Regions from separate parts of the Arthrobacter sp. P1_B4 genome, predicted to be linked through region 1. Evidence: riboswitches for the same ligand, from Rfam matches in the RefSeq annotation. Region 1 holds a riboswitch; each other region holds the start of a gene.
The links. Region 1 has a riboswitch for S-adenosylmethionine ahead of metX (homoserine O-acetyltransferase MetX). Riboswitches for the same ligand answer to the same signal wherever they lie in the genome.
Positions count from the first base shown of each region.

Region 1 (6,946 bases):
GCGGACGAACGGGTGGATGCCGGTGGCCGGGCGCTCCTGCCGGGCTGGGTCGACTCCCACACGCACCTGATCTTCGCGGGGGACCGCACTGCCGAGTTCGAGGCCCGGATGGCGGGAGAGAGCTACAGCGCCGGCGGGATCGCCGTCACCACTGGCGCCACCCGGAGCACGAGCGACTTCGACCTGACCCGGCTCGCGATGGGCCGCGTCGCGGAGGCCGTGTCGCAGGGCACCACCTACCTGGAGACCAAAACCGGCTACGGCCTGGACCTCGAGAACGAGGCCCGCAGCGCCCGCATCGCCTCGACCGTGGCGGACGAGGTGACCTACCTGGGGGCGCACCTTGTGCCCGCCGGGATGGACGCGGAGGAATACACGGAGCTGGTCTGCGGGCCGATGCTCACCGCAGTCCGGCCCTACGTCCGCTGGGCCGACGTCTTTTGCGAGCAGGGCGCGTTCAACGAGGACCAGTCCCGCCGGGTGCTCCTGGCCTGCAAGGCCGCCGGACTGGGACTGCGCGTCCACGGCAACCAGCTCGGCGAGGGCCCCGGAGTCCGGCTGGCGGTGGAAGTCGGCGCCGCCAGCGTGGACCACGTGAACTACCTGTCGGCCGCGGACGTCGACGCCCTCGCCGCGAGCTGGTCCGGCTGGGACGCCGCCGGCGGCAGCGGCACCCCTGGATCCGGGCAGCGCGGCACGGTTGCCACCTGCCTGCCGGCCTGCGATCTTTCCACCCGGCAGCCGCTGGCCCCCGGCCGGGAGCTGCTCGACGCCGGTGTGCAGCTGGCGCTGGCCTCCAACTGCAACCCCGGCACGTCCTACACCAGCTCCATGGCGTTCTGCGTCACCACCGCCGTGCTGCAGATGCGGCTCAGCGTCCACGAGGCGGTGCGCGCCGCGACCTACGGCGGCGCGCTGGCCCTGGGCCGGGAGTCCGGGAACGACGCCGACGGCGCACGCGCGGTGGGCTCGATCGCCGTCGGGCACCGCGCGGACCTGCACCTGCTCAACGCCCCTTCCGCCACGCACCTGGCCTACCGGCCCGGCATCCCCCTGACGCACGCGGTGTGGCGCGCCGGTGTAGCGCAGCCGGTCCGTTAGCCCTAGAACATCATGGGCGGTGCATCGAGGACGGTCTCGTCCACGCGCCTCTTCTCCCACTGCGTGAAGGGCTTGTCGAGCTCGTACTTGCCGTGCGAGGTGCGCAGCAGGGTGCGGACCTCGGCGTTCTCGGGGTTATTCAGGGACTCGAAATATTCCACCGACCAGTGGAACCAGCGCATGCAAAACAGCCGCATGGTCAATCCGTGCGTCACGAACAGCGCGTTCGGGGCATAGCCGGGCCGGGACCAGTGCCGGTGCAGGGTTTCCATGAAGGAAGAAATCCTGTCATACACATCGGAACCGGACTCGCCCTCGCGGAAGCGGTAGAAGAAGTGCCCGTAGGCGTTGCGGAGCTCCTTCTGGTCCTCGATGTCGCCGGCGATCTGAAAGTTGGCCCAGTCCTGTTCGCGCAGCCGCGGTTCCTCGATCACCCGCTCCACGAGCGGGCCGAGATTCAGCGCCTCGAGGGTCTGGTAGGCGCGCAGGTAGGGGGAGACGTAGACGCACACCGGGCGGCCGTCCAGCTGGCGCCGGACCTCCTCCCCGGCCGCGGTGGCCTGCTCCAGGCCCAGCGCGGTCAACGGGATCCGGTAGTCCGGAACACGGTTGTAGATCGAGGTGTCGGCATTGGCGGCAGACTGGCCGTGCCGGATCATGATGATTTTCCGGGGCGCACTCATAATCCCCAAGCATAGGGCTCCTAAAAGCAGGTGCCGCAGGCAAAACCCCGTTCGGCCGGTACCACGCGGGCACCAGCAAACTATCGGCAAGTGCAGGCAAGATAGAACCATGTTGGTTCCCTCCCGCCGTCGGCTGCGGTTCGAAGTGTTGATTGTCCTGGGGTTGTCGCTCGGGCAGTCCGCGATCTACTCCCTGGTGCAGTTGCTGGACAAGATGACCACGGCGCCGCTGGCCCAGGGGACATCCACCCTGAACCGCTCACAGAGCGCACGCGAATACTTCGACCTCACCTACCAGTTGCTGGACATCATCTTCGCCCTGGTCCCGGTGGCCCTCGTGATCTATTTCCTCACCGAGCACTGGCCGGCCGGTGAGCGCGGAACCTCGGCGTTCCGAAGGATCGGCTTCGACTTCGCCCGGCCCGGCAAAGACCTCCTGCAGGGGCTCGGACTAGCTGCGCTCATCGGCATTCCGTCCCTGGGGCTCTACGCCGCCGGCCGGGCGCTGGGGATCACGACGGCGATCATCCCCAGCGCCCTGGACGCGTACTGGTGGACCGTGCCGGTGCTGGTCCTGTCCGCGATCCGGCACGCGGTGGTCGAGGAAGTGATTGTGGTGGCGTACCTGCTGGACCGGCTCGGGAAACTGGGCTGGAGCGTGCCGGCGGCCATCGCCGCCAGCGCCCTGCTCCGCGGCAGCTATCACCTGTACCAGGGGTTCGGGCCGTTCATCGGCAACGCGCTGATGGGCGTGGTCTTCGCGCTCGTCTACACGCGGACCAAACGGGTGATGCCGCTGGTGATCGCCCACGCCATCCTGGACACTGTGGCGTTCGTGGGGTTCAGCCTGTTCGGCAGGGCCGTGGGCCTGGGCTGATGGCGTTGCCCGTACAGCCGGCGCCATCGGCAGGCCTTAAATGATCTCGGCCGCCGTCTCCTAGGTGACAACGTTGGCACCTAAGAGATGGCGGCCGAAGCGTGGGGCAGGTGGAGCGTTAGATCGTGACCGCTCCGGAGGCGGTCTCGAAGGTGACAGAGAGGATGCCGGGAGTCCCGTGCGGCGCGATCCAGTTCACGGCGACGTCTTCCAGCGGCTTTTCAACCGGTTCGCCCAGCCACTCCGTGACGCGCGCGGCCGAACCGGCAATGGTCAGTGCGGACATCTTGACATCGCTCGCGTAGGCGTTGGACGGGTGCAACTCCGGGTCGCCCTCCCACTTGAGCATGTACGGCACTTGGGGGTCGGCGATGAGCCCCAGGATGCCGATCTGCTTCCAGATCAGTTCGCGGCCGTCGGGAAACTTCCGGTTGCCGTTGACGGCGGCGCGGCCGAGCCGCTCCTCGAACGGGGCCAGGTCGTCAACCTCGACGCACCAGCCCATCCAGCCGCCGCCGGCCTCGGAGCGTGCCCGGACGGCCTGGCCGAACGGGGCCTTGTCGGAGGCCGGGTGGTTCAGGACCTCCACGACTTCCAGGTACTTGTGTCCCGCGAGCGGGATAATCATGTTGCGTGTCCCGAAACGGGGGTGCACTCCACCCTTCACGGCTTCAACGCCGAGGGCAGACGCAATACGTTCAGTGGTGGCTGCCAAGCCATCGTGTTCACAGGCGTAAGAAACGTGATCCATGCGCATGCCATCATCTTGGCACTTTGTGATGGACCTCTCAGCTTAGGCTCCCCTAACCGTCATGGGACGTCCCGGGGCGCCGAACGCGGCGCCCCGGATGCTCCGTCACGGCAGCCCTCTTCATCTTCGTCACAAAGCTATCCAGGGCTCCGCCGCCATTCCTACACTGAAGCCAGGTCATGAGTGCCAGCGCACAGCCCCGGCTTGCTGGCCGGCAACCCTCGTATCGCGGTGGGGTGCCCCGGGTGAAGACCTGGCCGTCCGGCGCCCGCTGGAGGGCAAGCGCGGCGCCTGTTCCGGTTCGGGCCGAAAGCCCCGGCCGGTGCTGTGCCCAGTGACTCGAGGAGCACCAATGTCCAATGCCTGGTCCTTTGAAACCCGCCAGATCCACGCCGGCCAGGAGCCGGACAGCGCCACCGGCGCGCGTTCCCTGCCCATCTACCAGACGACGTCGTTCGTGTTCCCCAGCGCCGAAAGCGCCGCGAACCGCTTCGCGCTCGCCGAGCTCGCGCCCATCTACACCCGGATCGGCAACCCGACCCAGGACGCCGTCGAACAGCGCGTCGCCAGCCTGGAAGGAGGCCTCGCGGCGCTGCTGCTCAGCTCCGGCCAGGCCGCCGAGACGTTCGCGATCCTCAACATCGCCGAGGCCGGGGACCATGTGGTGGCCAGCCCCAGCCTCTACGGCGGAACCTACAACCTGCTCGCGCACACGCTGAAGAAGTTCGGCATCTCCGTGACCTTCGTGGCGGACCCGGACAACCTGGACCAGTGGCGGGACGCCGTCCAGCCCAACACCAAGCTGTTTTTCGGCGAAGTGGTCTCCAACCCCCGCCAGGACGTCCTGGACATCGAGGGCGTCTCCCGCGTGGCGCACGAGGCCGGCGTGCCGCTGGTGGTCGACAACACGCTCTCCACCCCCTACCTGATCCGGCCGATCGAGTGGGGCGCGGACATCGTGGTCCATTCGGCGACCAAGTACCTCGGCGGGCACGGCGCCGCAATCGCCGGCGTGATCGTGGACTCCGGCAACTTCGACTTCGGGAAGGACCCGGAGCGGTTCCCCGGCTTCAACACCCCGGACCCGACCTACAACGGCCTGGTCTACGCCCGCGACCTCGGAGCCGAGGGCGCGCTGGGCGCGAACCTCTCCTACATCCTCAAGGCCCGGGTCCAGCTCCTGCGCGACCTCGGCTCCGCGGTGTCCCCGTTCAACGCCTTCCTCATCGCCCAGGGCATCGAAACGCTGAGCCTGCGCGTCGAGCGCCACGTGGCCAACGCCACGAAGGTGGCGCAATGGCTGGAGGGGCGGGACGACGTCGAATCGGTCGCCTACGCCGGGCTGCCGTCCAGCCCCTGGTACGAGCGCGGCCGCAAGTACGGGCCCAAGGGGACCGGCGCCGTCGTGGCGTTCAACATCGCCGGGGGAGCGGAGGCCGGCAAGCGGTTCGTCGATGCCCTCGAACTGCACTCGCACGTCGCGAACATCGGCGATGTCCGGTCGCTGGTGATCCATCCGGCGTCGACCACCCACAGCCAGCTCTCGCCCGAACAGCAGGTGATCGCCGGGGTGAATCCCGGGCTGGTGCGGCTTTCGGTGGGACTGGAGCATATTGACGACATCCTGGCGGACCTCGACGCCGGATTCCGCGCGGCCAAGACCGCCTAGACGGAAGCCCACGCGGAATTTCCCCACCTTGCTGGCATGACGCCGGGAATCGCCGGCACTTCGGCGCGACCCGCCGGTCACGGCTGTCAAAGGTGGGGAAACTGCGGTGCTGACGGGTCCGGCTGTCACATGGAAGTCATAATCTTCGTGATTTCCGCACCCTGTTTCGTAGACTCGTACCAGGTCATGAGTGCCAGCGACAGCCCCGGCTTGCTGGCCGGCAACCCTCCTTTTGCGGCGGGGTGCCCCGGGTGAAGACCTGGCCTGCCGGTCAGCTGACGGCGGGCAAGCGCGAAGATAGGTCCTCACATGACGATTGCCGTCACCCGCACGGGTGTTCCCGAAACCAAACCATCCCGTACCCCTGACGGGACCGTCCAGTTCGTCAGGATCGGTGATCTGCAGCTCGAATCCGGGACTCCGTTGCCGGATGTGGTGCTCGCCTACGAGACGTGGGGGACCCTGAACGCGGACGCCTCCAACGCAGTGCTCATTGAACACGCCCTGACCGGCGACACACACGTGACCCGCGGCGAGAGCGGGGAGCCCGGCTGGTGGGAACAGCTCGCCGGACCCGGGGCTCCCGTGGACACGGACAAGTACTTCGTCGTTTCGATCAACATCCTGGGCGGCTGCTACGGATCCACCGGACCTTCCACCCCGGCCCCCGACGGGCGCCCCTGGGGATCGCGGTTCCCGCTGGTCACCCTGCGGGACACCGCCGCCGCCGAGGCGCGGCTGGCCGATGCCCTGGGCATCGGCAGCTGGTACGCGGTGCTGGGCGGCTCGCTCGGCGGCGCGCGGGCCCTTGAATGGGCCGTCACGTTTCCCGGCCGGGTCCGGCGCTGCGCCGTGATTTCCGTCGGCGCCAGCAGCACTGCCGAACAGATTGCCTTCGCGCAGGCACAGACGCTGGCCATCCGCCAGGACCCCCACTTCAGGGGCGGGGACTACTACGGCGGCCCGGAACCCGAGTCGGGGCTCGCCCTCGCCCGCCGCATCGCGCACATCACCTACCGCTCAGCGGCCGAACTGGACGGCCGGTTTGGCCGCAACGCCCAAGAGTCCGAGACGCCCCTGGAAGCCGGATCGCTGGCCGGACGCGGGCGCTATCAGGTGGAAAGCTACCTGGACCACCAGGGCAGCAAACTGGCCCGGCGTTTCGACGCGAACAGCTACATCGCGATCACCGAAGCCCTCATGAGCCACGATGTCTGCCGGGGGCGCGGAGGTCTCGGGGAGGCACTGGCCCCGGCCACCGCAGAATTCCTGGTGGCGGCCGTGGACTCGGACCGCCTGTATTTCCCGGCCCAGTCCCGTCAACTGGCAGAGGCCCTGCCGGGCGGCCCGGAACTGCATATCATTCAAGCGCCAATCGGCCACGACGGCTTCCTGACCGAAATCGGCCAGCTCAGCGGGCAGCTCCGGGAGACCTTCTTCAGCCACTAGGCCGGCCCGCTTGTGCATTTTTGCAGATGCGCTCTGCACTAATGGCCGTTGAGGCTGAGGGCCGGAGCGTCCATACTCATGGGGAATGACGCCCTGTGCCCTAAATCACAAGCGTCCTCAGTCCAATGGTCCACAGGGTGTCGATGGAGACGCCGAAGGAGTCACGATGAGTACGGAAAACKCCGCAAGGCGCGCTGAAGAAACCGACGTCAAAACGTCCGGCCTGAAGAAGGTGGTGGCGGCCTCCATGGCCGGCACCGTGGTTGAGTGGTACGAGTTTTTCCTCTACGCCTCCGCCGCCACCCTTGTGTTCGGCAAGCTGTTCTTCCCGAACACCGGTTCGGAACTGGATGGCATCCTCGCCGCTTTCCTCACCTACGCGGTCGGCTTCATTGCCCGCCCGATCGGCGGCATCG
Region 1 is NZ_JBFTZW010000005.1:35,046-41,991, forward strand. Features, by position in the region: gene AC1D1W_RS03960 (amidohydrolase family protein) at 1-1,101, shown strand, start outside; gene AC1D1W_RS03965 (histidine phosphatase family protein) at 1,104-1,784, opposite strand; gene AC1D1W_RS03970 (CPBP family intramembrane glutamic endopeptidase) at 1,894-2,661, shown strand; gene AC1D1W_RS03975 (VOC family protein) at 2,780-3,418, opposite strand; SAM riboswitch class IV at 3,588-3,703, shown strand; gene AC1D1W_RS03980 (bifunctional o-acetylhomoserine/o-acetylserine sulfhydrylase) at 3,765-5,081, shown strand; SAM riboswitch class IV at 5,264-5,379, shown strand; gene metX (homoserine O-acetyltransferase MetX) at 5,391-6,530, shown strand; gene AC1D1W_RS03990 (MFS transporter) at 6,697-6,946, shown strand, end outside.

Region 2 (6,946 bases), on a different contig from region 1:
ACAGGTGGACTGGCACGGCCTGCCGGAAGGCCTGATTGTCCAGGAGTTCATCCCGGGCACCGAATACGGCCCGATGGTCTTCGGCACCCCGGCGCACAACGGGGCCGCGCCGTTCGTCGTCGTCGTGGAGAAGACCGAACTGGCGCAGGGCAGCGTGGGCAACGCCGTGAGCACCCGCCGCGCCGAAGCCGGCGAGGCCACGGACGTCGGAAATCTGGCGATGGCGGCCGTCCGCTCGCTGGGCCTCACGGGCCCGGTCGACGTCGATGTCCGCCGGCGTGCCGACGGGACCCCGGTGGTCCTTGAAGTGAACGCCCGGTTCGGCGCGAACAGCGGGCGGGCCCCGGAACTGCTCGACGCCGTGCTGGCGTCGTTTGCCCTTCCCTCCTTCAACCCGGCCTCCTTCAGGCCAAGCACAGGAGCGTACGCCCATGTCCTGGTTTAGTTCCGCCTCCGCATCAGCCGTCCCCGGGGCCGAGTACCTCCTGCTCCTCATCGGCCTGCCGATTCTGGTGTTCGGGCTCGTGAAGCTGCTCGTGCTGCCGCTGTCCGTCTGGTTTGAACTCCGTGCGGGGCGCCGCCGCCGCCGCGCAACGCCCACCCTGCTGGATGAGCGGCCCAGCGTGTCGATCATTGTCCCGGCTTTCAACGAGGCGACCGTCATCGAAAACTGCGTCCGCTCCATTCAGCTCACCCTGTACGACCGGTACGAGGTGGTGCTCGTGGATGACGGCTCCACTGACAACACGGCCGGGCTGATGCGCGCGCTCGCCGCGACGGATCCCCGGATCACGGTCCTGACCCAGGCCAATGCCGGCAAGGGGGCCGCCCTGAACCTGGGCATCCGCCACGCCACGGGCGAGGTCCTCATGTTTGTCGACGCTGACGGGATCTTCTCCCAGAACACCGTCAAGCGGATGCTCCAGGGTTTCACTGACCAGCGCACCGGAGCCGTGTGCGGCGACGACAGGCCGGTAAACCTGGACCGGGTCCAGACCCGGATGCTGGCCTTCATCAGCCATGTCGGCACCGGGATGGTCAGGCGCGCCCTGACCATGATCGGCTGCCTCCCGATCGTCTCCGGCAACATTGGGGCGTTCCCCCGCCGGATCCTGGAGGAGATCGGGCCGTTCCGCGAAGACACGGTAGGCGAGGACCTGGAACTCACCTGGCGGGTGCACAAGGCAGGCTACCGGGTGGTCTTCGCCCCGCGGGCGCTGGTCTATGCCGAGTCGCCGTCAACGGTCCGGGCGCTCTGGCGCCAGCGCGTCCGCTGGGCCCGCGGGCTGCTGCAGACCATGGGTGTGCACAAGCGCATGATCGGCAACCTCCGGCACGGACAGTTCGGCGCGTACCTGTTGTTCAACACCATCACCATGGTGGTGCTCCCGGTGCTCCAGATCCTGGTACTCGTGGATCTGGTCTTCCTCACGGCGTTGGGCCGCAGTCCGTTCGGCGCGGATGTCTGGGCAATCCTTGGCTGGGTGGGGCTGTTCATCACGTTGCTGCTCACGGTGTTTGCCCTGGCCATGAACAGGGCGTGGAAGGACCTGCGGCACGCCTGGGCGCTCCCGCTCATCCCCCTCTATTCCGTGTTTACGAGCCTGACCATGGTGGCCGCGCTGGTGCAGGAACTCCGCGGCAAGGAGGCGCACTGGAACAAGCTGACGCGGACCGGGGTGGTCAGCGTCACCGCCCCGGCGGTGCGCCCGGACGTCAGCGTTTGAAACGCGGACCGGCTGCCTTCCCTGCCCTTGCGCTCCTGTCGGTGCTGGCGCTTGCCGCCACTGGGTGCGGCGGGCCGCAGGGACCCACGGCGCCCGCCGCGGAGCGCACTGTCGGCGTCGGCTACGAAACTGTGGTCGACGCCGCCTCGACGCTGCCGGGACTGGCCAGACGGCTCGATGAGGTCAACGCCAACAGCGTCACCATCAGCGTGGGGCGGCTGGACTGGACGGCGTTCCCTTGGGACGCCCACCCCGAGGTGGAGGCCGTCCCGGGCCGTGACCACGTCGCCGAAGCGGTCAAGGCGCTGGGGACCGGCGGTGATGGCAGGAAACGCAGGATCACGCTGACCATCGACCTGCTGATCCCCGGCTGGATCCGCACCAACCCGGGCCTGGCCGGCATCAACTTCGACGGCACCCGCTCCACGGAGTTCGCCAGCGTCAGCGCACTCACGACGGGACCCGTCGGGGAGCGGCTGGTCGCCTTCGTGGCCGAGGTGACCAGGCGGTACCAGCCTGACGCCGTGGCCTTGACGGAACTGATGTTCGATAACAACACCTACGGCGGCGACGACCGCGACTCCTACCGGCTGGCCAGCGGCGGGACGGACTGGCCGCGGCTCGCGAACGGGGCCATCGACGTCGAACACCCCAGCCTCGGGGCCTGGCGGTCGAAGGCGGTGGCAGCCATCGTGGCCAAGGCGGCGGCGGCCGCGCACGCGAACGGCGCCACGCTCGACATGGACGTCCGGGCGCCGTGGCACGATCCCGCCGCCGACCGGCCGGAGAGCGGCCATGACTACGGGCTGCTGGCCGCAGCCGCTGACCGGCTGGTCTTGTGGGACTACTTCGGGCTCAACGACGCCGCTCCGGCCTACTCCGCCGAGCTGGCCGCGGCCATGGCGAAGCGGTCCGGGAAGTTCGCCATCTCGGTCGGGATGTGGGCCAAGGACGGGCGCATCTCCGCCGCGGACCTGGCGGCCGGGCTGGAGGCGTCTGTCTCCGGCGGGGCGGCCGCCGTCGCCGTCACACCATCCAGCATGCTCGACGACGACGCCTGGCGGGCGCTCAAGGCGGCCTGGGCCTGAGCGGCCATGGCCCCGGACCTGCTTAAGGGCCTGGACCTGCTTGAGGGCCTGGACCTGCTTGAGGGCCTGGACCTGCTTGAGGGCCTGGACCTGCTTGAGTGCCTAGACCTGCTTGAGCGCCTGGCCGAGGTCGCGGATCAGGTCCTCGACGTCCTCCAGCCCCACCGAAAGCCGGACCACGCCGTCGCTGAGCCCGATCGCCGCGCGGCCTTCCGGGCCCATCGCGCGGTGCGTGGTGGTGGCCGGGTGCGTGATAAGCGTCTTGGCATCGCCCAGGTTGTTGGAGATGTCGATGATCCGCAGCGCGTCCAGGAGTGCGAACGCGGCCTGCTTCGCCGTGCGCCCGGGGGAGGGCTGCAGTTCCAGGGTGAGCACGGTCCCGCCGGCCTTCATCTGCTGCACTGCGAGCGGGTACTGCGGGTGAGACGGCAGCAGCGGGTACTTTACCCAGCCGACCGCAGGCTGTCCCTCGAGCCATTCGGCCAGCCACAGCGCGGAGGCCGAGGAATGGTTGACGCGCAGGGCCATGGTCTCCAGGCCCTTGGTGAGCACCCAGGCGTTGAACGCCGAAAGCGCCGGACCGGTGTGCCGCATGAGCTGCTTGACGGGCCCGTCGATGAATTCCTTGGTGCCCAGGATGGCTCCGCCCAGGACGCGGCCCTGGCCGTCGATGTGCTTGGTGCCGGAGTAGACCACCACGTCCGCGCCGAGGTCGCCGCAGCGCTGGAGCAGCGGGGTGGCGAAGACGTTGTCAACCACCACCGTGGCGCCGGCCGCGTGCGCCAGTTTGCTCACGGCGGCGATGTCCACGATTTCCTGCATCGGGTTCGACGGCGACTCGAAGAACACCGCGGTGGTCGGCACGGACAGCGCGGACTGCCACTGCTCCAGGTCCGGACCGTCTACAAAGACCGTCTCGACACCCCAGCGCGGCAGGATTTCGTTGAGGATCACGAAGCACGAGCCAAACAGCGAGCGGGCCGCGACCACCCGGTCGCCGGCCGCCAGCAGCGCGCCCAGGGCGGTGAAGACGGCGGACATGCCGGACGCCGTCGCGAAACACGCCTCCGTTCCCTCGAGCAGCCGCAGCCGCTCCTGGAAGGTGGCGACGGAGGGGTTGCCGTAGCGGGAGTAGACGAAGCGCTCGTCCTCCCCGGTGAAGGCGCGCTCGGCGGCGGCCGCGGACTCGTAGACGAATCCTGAGTTGAGGAAGATCGGCTCGGTGGTCTCCTGGAAGCCGGTGCGGTCAAGGCCGCCACGGACAGCCTGGGTGTCGGCCGCCCAGCCGGCGGCGTCGGGATTGAAAGTCACTTAGATCTTTCCGAGGTTGGTGGGCAGGCCGCGGTTCTTCCAGCCATTGACGGTGCGTTCGCCAAAGCGGTCGGTCTCGCCTTCGAAGCCCTCAAGGACGTTGTACGAGGTGTAGCCGGCGGCCGTCGCGGCCGTCGCGGCGCCGATCGACCGGGCACCGGAACGGCAAAGGAACACCAGTTCGACGGCGGTGTCCGCCGGCGCCTGCTGCCTTAGCTGTTCCACGAAGTGCGGGTTCGGCGTGCCGCCGGCAAGGTTCCACTGGATGAAGAGCGGATCGTTGCGGCTCTCGCCCGCGGCCGCGGTGTCCGGGATGCCGATGTGGGCCCATTCGCCTTCGGTCCGGACATCCACCAGGATGGCTCCGGCCTCCAGCTTGGCCCACGCCTCCTGCGGGCTGAGGTCTCCGGCGTAGCTCATGCGTGGCCCGCGAAGGCTCCGTCGGCGCCAAATTCGTCGGCGTCGAGCTCATCAACCGCATTGGCCACGGCGGCGTCCGCACTGGCAATCGCGGCCGGCAGGACCAGCGCCTGCGCCACGATCACGGTGCTTCCGTTGAAGCTGGCGGCGGGGCTTCCATGCAGCACGTAGCCCTCGGCCAGGGCGGCTGACACCCGCTCGCAAAAGGCGCGGTCATCCGCGCCGGTGAACAGGCGGTAAGCCAGCCTCTCCGCGCCGGGTGCTGAACCGGGTGTGGCTGTTGTGGGTATTGACGTCTCGGGCACGACGGATCTCCTCTTTCACGCTTGCAGCTCGAATTCTCGAATGCCGAGTATTCACCTGAGGCACCCCGCCGCGAAAGGGAGGGTTGCCGACCGGCCAGTCAGGGCTTGGCACCGGTTCTCATTACTCCCCAAAAACGTAACACCTGCGACGCCGGCCCGCACCGCCGCCGTCGTCATGTTCCGTAACCGGACCGCGGCCCGGGCGAGTAGTGGCGGGCTCCAGTTTCGGGTACAGCCCACTCGTGTCTGCCGGGACGTTTCGCCGTCTACTGGGGGGATTAGGTCCGACGAGTCGGCCGGAGCTGCAGGTGATTCGAGCAATGTGTGAATCGAGCAGTCCCGGAATCGACTCGCCTGTCCATCAACAAGCTGTCTGGGAATCGGTGGCTGGAACGGTCGGAGCCGCAGCCGCGGTCCGGCCGGTGACGGCGGAATGGAGCAATCGTGGGCCCGCGCATACTCGTTACCGGGATTACAAGCGCCGCCGGACGGGCCGTCGCGGCCCAGCTCGAAGCCCGGGGCCTCCCGTACCTCGGCTCCGACGCCCGCGCCGACACCCGCCAGGCCGGGGAGGCTCCCGCCGCCGCGGTCAGGCTCCTGCCGGCGACGAACCCGGACATGGTCCTGGACCTGCGCCGGGTGGTGGACCGCGAAGCCATCAACGTCATCATTCCGACCCTCACCGTGGAGCTCCCGGTCCTGGCCGCGGCCCGCGCCGGATTCGCCCAGGACGTGCGGATCATCGTGGCCGACCCCGCCGCGGTGGCCCTCGCCAACGACCACCTGTTCACCACCTGGGCGCTGCAAGCCGCCGGCATCCCGGTGCCCCGGTTCGCGGTTCCGGGCGACCTCGCCGCCGCGCCGGCATCCCTCGCCGGCCTCAGCGGCCCCGTGGTGGTCAAGCCTCGGGTCTTCAAAGGCTCCCATGGTGTCCACCTGCTGGCCGGAACCGGCTCCGTTAGCTGGAAGAACATGCCGGCGGGGCAACTGGTCCAGGAATTTATCCCGGGTGCCGACTATGTGTGCCTGGTGTTCGGCACCCCGGCACGCAACGCGATGGCGCCGGTGGCGGTGGTCCTCGAGAAGACCAGGACTCCGTATGGACGCGCCGGCAGCGACGAGGTCAGCCGCAGGGTGCCGGCGAACCAGGCCGGGGATGTGCGCAAGCTGGGCCTGGCCGCCGTCCGCACGCTCGGGCTGGCCGGGCCGGTCCAGGTCCAGATCCGCCGCCGCACCGACGGAACGCCCATGGTGCTGGGTGTCTGCGCGACCCTGGGGGAGAACAGCACCTGGGCCCCGGAAATGCTCGACGCCGTGCTCGCAACGTTCATGCTCCCGGCGTTCAACCCGGCCTCGTTCCGCCGGTGCCCGGCAGTGCCCGCGGACGCCCTGGGGTGAGCGTTCCTATTCGATGGTCGCGAAGAGGGCGTTGAGTTCGGCAGTGAGCTGGCGCCGGAGTTCCGGGGTGCCGATTTCCTGCCCGTCGATGTGGTTCACCGGGGCCAGAAGCCGGATGCTGGAGATCAGCCAGACCGCGTCGGCGTCCAGCAGGTCCTTCGGCTCCAGCGGGCCGTAGCCCAGCTCCCAGCCGGCGGCCTTGGCGGCGGTGAACAGGGCGCCCTGTGACGTGCCGGGCAGGATGCCGCTGTCCAGCTGGGGCGTGATGAGCCGCCGGACGGTGCGGACTCCGCCGGCGCCGTCGTCCGAGGTTTCCAGGTGGGCCAGCAGAACGGTCGACGTCGGACCCTCCAGCACCCTGCCGTCCGCGGACGTGAAGATGACGTCGTCGGCGCCCTGCCGGTGGGCGTAGCGCAGCGCCGCCATGTTCACGGCGTAGGAAAGGGTCTTGGCGCCGAGCAGGAGCCACGGGGCGCGCTCGCCGACTTCACTGTCGTAGCCGCGGTCGAGCAGGATGACGTCGATCCCGGTCTCGCGCTGCCGCCGTCCCGCGGCGGCCGGGGCGGAGGCCTGGACCCAGCACGTGGGGGCAGCCGCGCCCTCCGGCCCGCGGGTGACAATCAGCTTCACCACCACCTCGTCCTGCGCCGCGCCGCCCGGTGCAGCCGCGGCGGGTTCCTGCCCGCGGAACTCGCGG
Region 2 is NZ_JBFTZW010000009.1:137,368-144,313, reverse strand. Features, by position in the region: gene AC1D1W_RS06525 (ATP-grasp domain-containing protein) at 1-445, shown strand, start outside; gene AC1D1W_RS06520 (glycosyltransferase family 2 protein) at 432-1,727, shown strand; gene AC1D1W_RS06515 (hypothetical protein) at 1,724-2,815, shown strand; gene AC1D1W_RS06510 (O-succinylhomoserine sulfhydrylase) at 2,918-4,126, opposite strand; gene AC1D1W_RS06505 (rhodanese-like domain-containing protein) at 4,127-4,546, opposite strand; gene AC1D1W_RS06500 (DUF1737 domain-containing protein) at 4,543-4,851, opposite strand; SAM riboswitch class IV at 4,864-4,977, opposite strand; gene AC1D1W_RS06495 (ATP-grasp domain-containing protein) at 5,296-6,249, shown strand; gene AC1D1W_RS06490 (aminodeoxychorismate lyase) at 6,256-6,946, opposite strand, start outside.
Region 2: it holds a riboswitch for S-adenosylmethionine, as region 1 does, so the genes downstream of both, AC1D1W_RS06500 (DUF1737 domain-containing protein) here and metX (homoserine O-acetyltransferase MetX) in region 1, are expected to answer to the same signal.

Region 3 (6,946 bases), on a different contig from region 1:
CTTCCGTTTCAAGGTCCCCGAGCGGGGTGTCCAGCGGCAGGCCGCCGAGGTCGACGCCGAACCCGCCGCCCACGTGGGCCAGCAGGGCCTCAATGTCCAGGCTGTCCTCGAGCTCATCGGCCTTGCGGTGCGCCTCGGCTTCGGTGCCGCCCACCACGAAGTGCATGCCCTGGAGGAACTTCACGTCATCCGGATGGCGGCCGGCGGCAACGGCCTGTTCCCGGACTGCCGCGGTGTACTTCGCGGCCACCTCGGTGCTCGGCGCGAGGGTGAAGGTGGCCTCGGCGTTGGCGGCGCAGAACTGCTGGCCGCGGCCGGAGCTCCCGGCCTGGAAAAGCACCGGGGTGCGTTGCGGCGAAGGGGCCGCGAGGTGGGGTCCGTCGATCGAGTACCGGGGTCCGCGGTGGTAGATCTTGCTGACTTTCTCCGGGTCCGCGTGGACTCCGGTCGCCTTGTCCCGGAGCAGCGCGTCGTCCTCCCAGGATCCTTCCCACAATTTGTAGGCGGCCTCGACGTATTCGTCCGCCCAGTCGTAGCGTTCGTCATGCCTGGTCAGCTCGGTGGCGTTGAAGTTCCGGTGCGCGTTTTCCAGCACGCTGGTGACGATGTTCCAGGCCACCCGGCCGTCGCTGATGTGATCCAGGGTGGACATCTGCCGGGCGAACTGGAACGGGTGGCTCTGAATCACCGACGACGTCGCGGCCAGTCCGATCTCCCGCGTTCCGGTCGCGAGCGCGGAGAGCAGGATAAGGGGGTCGTTGGACGGCACCTGCAGGCCCTTTTTCAGCAGCGATGCCCACCCGCCGTCGTAGTCGCCGTAGAGACCGACGACGTCGGCGAAGAAGATCGCGTCAAACTTGGCGTCTTCGAGCTGGCGGGCCAGGTCGATCCAGAGCTGGAGTTCGTTGAACCGGTGCTGCTGGGCTTCCGGGCGCCGCCACTGGCCGCCCATGATGTGGCTGGACGTGTTCATCACGAAGGCGCTGATCAGCAGGCGGGGGCGGGGTCCGTCGAAACGGGTACTGGGTGTTGAAGTCATGGGGTGCTTTCCGCTGTGGGAGGTGGGACGATGGTGCTGCCGGCGCTCAGAGGCGCTTGTCCAGGCGCCGGGCAACATAGGATCCGCCCAGCTGAACGATGGTGACCAGCAGGATCATCAGGACTATGGCGGTGATCATGAGCGGTGTCTCGTAGCGGTAATAGCCGTACCGGATGGCGAAGTCGCCGATTCCGCCGCCGCCCACCAGGCCGGCCATCGCCGAGTAGGAGATGAAGCTGACGGTCATGATGGTGATGGAGCTGACGAGTCCGGGCTTCGCCTCCACAATCAGGACGTCCCGGACGATCTGGGACCGGCTGGCGCCCATGGACCGTGCCGCTTCGACCACTCCGCCGCCGAGCTGGCTCAGGTTCTGTTCCACGAAGCGGGCGAAATACGGAATGGCGTTGAGGGTCAGCGGGACAATGACGGCGGCCGTGCCGATGGTCGTGCCGACAATGAACCTAGTCACGGGAATGATTGCGATCAGCAGGATCAGGAACGGGAACGAGCGGAGCAGGTTGACCAGCCCGTCCAGGACCCGGTGCAGCTTTGGCCTGTGCTTGAGCCCGTTGGGACCGATGGTGTAGAGCAGGACACCCAGCGGTGTCCCGAGCAGCACCGCCAGCGGGATGGCCACCAGCAGCATGGTGAGGGTCTGCCCCATGGCGACGCCGATTTCGGGCAGGACTTCCAGGATGCGGTCAAACATTGATCAGGCCCTCCGACGCGGCTGTGGTGTGGGCGCCCCTCCCGGAGCGGTCCAGCTGGATCTCATCGGAGACCAGGTAGCGGCCGATCGACGTCGCCGGGTGGAAGCCGGGGCGTTGGAGTTCGGCGAGGTCGAACTGCTCCACGACCCGGCCTTCTTCCATGACCGCGACGTTGTCCGCGATGGCCTTGATGACATTCATCTCGTGGGTGACCACCACGATTGTGATGCCGAATTCGGCGTTGACGTCGGCCAGGTACTGCAGGACCGATGACGTCGTCCGGGGATCCACGGCCGACGTCGGCTCGTCGCAGAGCAGCACTTTGGGCCCGGTGGCGAGGGCGCGGGCGATCGCCACCCGCTGTTTCTGGCCCCCGGAGAGTTTGGCCGGATACGTTCCCGCTTTGTCGGCGAGGTCCACGATTTCCAGGGTTTCGGCGGCCCGCCGCCGGCGTTCCGCCTTCCCCACGCCGGCGAACTTCAGGGACAGCTCCACATTTTCCTGGGCTGTGAGGTTGTTGAGGAGATTGAAGTGCTGGAAAATCATGCCGATGTCGTGCCGCTTGGTCCGCAGCTCGGCGTCGGACAGGGTCACCAGGTCCACGCCGTCCACCAGGACGCGGCCCGACGTCGGGCGCTCGAGGAGGTTGATGTTGCGCAGCAGCGTGGATTTGCCGGCGCCGGAGAACCCGATGATGCCCTGGATGGTGCCCCGCCTGATGTGCAGGCTGACGTCATCGACGGCCGTGAAAGGTCCCGCGGCCGAGGCGAATGACGTGCTGACGTTCTGGATCTCGATCACAGGCCCCCACCTGCTCGGGGCCGCGGCGCTGCCGCTGTCTGCGTGTTCATGATTTCCTCCGGGCTCGCCCGAGGAAAGCCCTGGGTCCTGGCTTCCGGGCAGCGCTGAGCGAAGCCGGGGAGCCTCAGAACACAGTGGTTCTCCATCGGTCCTGGCGGTAGCACCGTCCTCAAAGGAGGGGGTTGCTGCGGCGTCACGGAGCCAGATCTCTCAGCCGCTCGGGATGGTTACGAGTCCATCTCACACGGCATGAGGCCGGATACGGAAAAAGCCGGTCACATTTTGTAACCGACTCTTCCCGATCTGTTGATCGTCATTCCCGGGCCGTCAGATGCCCACGCGCCAGCCTTCGCGGGCGGGGCACGCGTTCACGACGACGTCCAGCCCGGCGGCCTTCGCGCGGTCCGTCGCGGCGTCATCGAAGACGCCCAGCTGCAGCCAGACGGCCTTGGCACCTACCGCGATGGCCTCGTCTATGACTGCGCCCACCCTGTGGGAGTTGACGAAGCAGTCCACGACGTCGATCGGGTGCTTCTCCGCCGGGATGTCAGTCAGGGAACGGTACCCCTTCTCGCCGTGGACGTCGTCGCCGGGCAGGTTGACCGGGATGATTTCCATGCCCATCCGGTCCCGGACATAGAGGGAGACCTCATACGCCGAGCGCCATTCGTTGGTGGTGAGGCCGACCACCGCCCACGTGCCTTTGGTTCGCATGAGGCGGTCAATGACTGCCGGATCGTTAACATGGGCCATGCATCAACCATACTCCTGCGACCTTTCCGGACAATTGTCGAATAAATGAATGATTTGGGCCGGACGCATGCCGGGTGAACGAATATTACGGCGCTCCCGCACGCCGATTTTGCGGAATCGTGCATCTGAAGTTCTAGTAGGTAGTGACCATCCCGAGCGGCCGAGAGACCTGGATCGATGACGCCGCAGCAACCCCCCGGTGACGTGAGACGACCATTCCCACGCAACCGCTCCGCCCTCCTTCGGTGATATTCGAGGGCGCCGGAGCAACCAAGGGGTGCTACTGCCAGGACCGATGGAGTGCAGCAATGACCCCTGAGAATTCTTCCGCTCTGCCCACCTTTGCCCGGACTGCGTCCGAGGCATTCCCACAAACCACTTCGGACGCGACGGCGAACGAAGCAGGGCTGCGTGACGCGCCCGGCTCCTCTCGCGGCTCTTCGGGATGGTCCCTGAACGAGCCCACGGACGGCGCAGTGCACGGCGTCCCCGCCGACGGGCCGGCGCGTCACCGCAGCACCACCTCCGGAGACCACCCTCCCCGGCACGGCGCCGCCGCGACCGCGGGTACTGTCCAGGCAGAGACGGTTGCGTTCTGGGAAACCCAGGCTCTCCGCCTCGACTGGGCGGACCTGCCTGGCGGCGCAACGGAGCAAACCAAGCCCTGGCACACCGCGCACCGCCGGGTCCCTGCCGACGTCGTGGCCGGCACCGGACCGCAGATCACCTGGTTCGAAGGGGGCAGGCTCAATGTCGCCTACAACTGCGTCGACCGCCACGTAGCGGCGGGGCGTGGAGACAAGGTGGCCCTGCACTTTGAGGGCGAGCCCGGCGACCGCCGCGCCGTCACCTACGCCGAACTCCAGCGCGAGGTTTCCAAAGCCGCCAATGCCCTCCTGGATCTCGGTATCACCAAGGGCGACCGGGTGGTCATCTACCTCCCCGTCATCCCCGAAACCGTGATCATCACCCTCGCAGTGGCCCGGATCGGCGCGATCCATTCCTTGGTCTTCGGCGGGTTCTCCGCCGAGGCCCTGAAGTTCCGGGTGGAGGACACCGGCGCCAAGCTCCTGGTCACCACCGACGGCCAGTTCCGCCGCGGCACCGCCGTGCCGGTCAAGGACAACGCGGACGCCGCCGTCGCCGGCGACAACGCCATCGAACACGTCCTGGTGGTCAACCGGACCACTCCCGCGGACGAGCTGGACACCGTCCCGATGACCGCCGGCCGCGACGTGTGGTGGCACGACGCCGTCGGGCGGGCCTCCGAAACTCACGAAGCCGAGGCGTTCGACGCCGAGACGCCGCTGTTCATCATGTACACCTCCGGCACCACCGGCAAGCCCAAGGGCCTGGTCCACACCTCCGGCGGGTACCTCACACAGGCGTCATGGAGCTTCGAGCACCTGTTCAGCAACCCCGACCCTGCGCTGCGGGAGAAGGACGTGCACTGGTGCACGGCCGACCTCGCCTGGGTCACCGCGCACACCTACGAGCTCTACGGCCCGCTCTCCAACGGCGCCACGCAGGTCATCTTCGAGGGCACGCCCAACACCCCGCACCCGGGCCGGCACTTTGAGATCATCGAACGGTACGGGGTCACGCAGTATTACACCGCGCCCACCCTGGTCCGCTCCCTCATGGGCTGGTTCCCGGACGGCGTCCCGGACACGTACGACCTCTCCTCCATCCGTCTCCTCGGCACGGTGGGCGAGGCCATCAACCCCGAGGCCTGGCGCTGGTTCCGGACCAATATCGGCGCCGGCACCGCCCCCGTGGTGGACACGTGGTGGCAGTCCGAAACCGGCGCCACCATCCTCTCCCCGGCACCGACGGACGCCGCGTTCAAGCCCGGCTGCGCGGCCCGCCCGCTGCCCGGCGTCAGCACGCGCATCGTGGACGACGCCGGCAATACGGTGCCGCCCGGCGTCCAGGGTTTCATCGTGGTGGACTCCCCCGGCCCGGCGATCGCCCGGACGGTCTGGGGCAACCCGCGCCGCTACTTCGATTCGTACTGGCGCCAATACGCCGAGCAGGGCTGGTTCCTCGCCGGTGACGGCGCCAAGTATGACGACGACGGCGACATCTGGATCCTCGGGCGGGTGGACGACACCCTCAACGTCTCCGGACACCTGCTCTCCACCATCGAGGTCGAATCGGCGCTCGTCACCCACCCGGACGTGGTGGAGGCCGGCGTCTGCCCGGTCGCGGACCCGAAGACCGGCCACGCGATCGTCGCGTTCGTGGTGCTGAAGGATTCGGCGGCCACCCCCGACATCCAGGGTGTGCTGAAGGCGCACGTCGCGAAGCAGATCGGGCCGATCGCCAAGCCGCGGGACGTCGTCGTCGTTCCCGACGTGCCGAAAACCCGCAGCGGCAAGATCATGCGCCGGCTGCTGACCCAGCTGTTCGAAGGCACAACGCTCGGCGACACCACCTCGCTGCAGAACGAACCATCCATCGCGGGCATCCAGGATGTGCTGCGCGACCGCGCCGCGGAATTCCTGGCAACAGCAAGCCCCACCCGGAAGTAAAGGAACACCCATGACTGAGATCAGCAACGTCGCCCGTCTTTCCGAACCGCTCAAGTTCGCCTACTGGGTCCCCAACGTCTCCGGCGGCCTGGTGGTGTCCACCATCGAACAGCGCACCGGCTGGGACTTCGATTACAACAAGAAGCTGGCCAGGATCGCGGAGAACTCCGGCTTCGAATACGCCCTGACCCAGACCCGGTACGCCGCCTCCTACGGCGCGGACAAGCAGCACGAGGCCACCTCGTTCAGCCTGGCGCTGCTGGCCGCCACCGAGCGCCTCAAGGTGATCTCCGCCGTCCATCCGGGCATGTGGCACCCCGGCGTGCTGGCGAAGTACATCATCACCGCGGACCACATCTCCAACGGCCGCGCCGCCGTAAACATCGTCTCCGGCTGGCTCAAGGACGAATTCACCAACTTCGGCCTCGAATGGCTCGAACACGACGAGCGCTACGTCCGCACCGAGGAATTCATCAAGGTCCTCCGCGGGCTCTGGACCGAGCAGGACTACAGCCAGTCCGGCAAGTACTACAACATCACCGACTTCACCCTGAACCCGGCACCGGTGGACGTGCCGGGCCGGGCGCACCCGGAGATCTTCTTCGGCGGCAACTCCACGGCCGCGCAGGCCACCGCCGGACGGGTGGCTGACTGGTACTTCTCCAACGGCAAGGACCTCGACGGGTTCAAGGAGAACATCGCCGGTGTGGTGGCGGCGTCAGGTGCCGCCGGTCGCGGCCCGGAAGGTGCCCTCCCCTCCCCCAAGTTTGGCCTGAACGGCTTCGTGATCGCCCGGGATTCCGAGAAAGAAGCCCGCGACACCCTCCGCGAGATCGTCGAGAAGGCGCACAAGCCCGCCGTGGAGGGGTTCCGCGCCGCCGTCCAGGAAGCCGGGGCGTCCACCAAGGACGGCAAGGGCATGTGGGCCGACTCGAGCTTCGAGGACCTGGTTCAGTACAACGACGGCTTCAAGACGCAGCTGATCGGCACCCCGGAGCAGATCGCCGAGCGGATCGTGGCGTACAAGAAGATCGGCGTGAACCTGTTCCTGACCGGCTACCTGCACTTCCAGGAGGAAGTCGCCGCGTTCGGCCAGGACATCCTGC
Region 3 is NZ_JBFTZW010000012.1:5,231-12,176, forward strand. Features, by position in the region: gene AC1D1W_RS07475 (LLM class flavin-dependent oxidoreductase) at 1-1,039, opposite strand, end outside; gene AC1D1W_RS07480 (methionine ABC transporter permease) at 1,086-1,751, opposite strand; gene AC1D1W_RS07485 (methionine ABC transporter ATP-binding protein) at 1,744-2,553, opposite strand; SAM riboswitch class I at 2,693-2,783, opposite strand; gene AC1D1W_RS07490 (CoA-binding protein) at 2,881-3,306, opposite strand; gene acs (acetate--CoA ligase) at 3,615-5,840, shown strand; gene sfnG (dimethylsulfone monooxygenase SfnG) at 5,851-6,946, shown strand, end outside.
Region 3: it holds a riboswitch for S-adenosylmethionine, as region 1 does, so the genes downstream of both, AC1D1W_RS07485 (methionine ABC transporter ATP-binding protein) here and metX (homoserine O-acetyltransferase MetX) in region 1, are expected to answer to the same signal.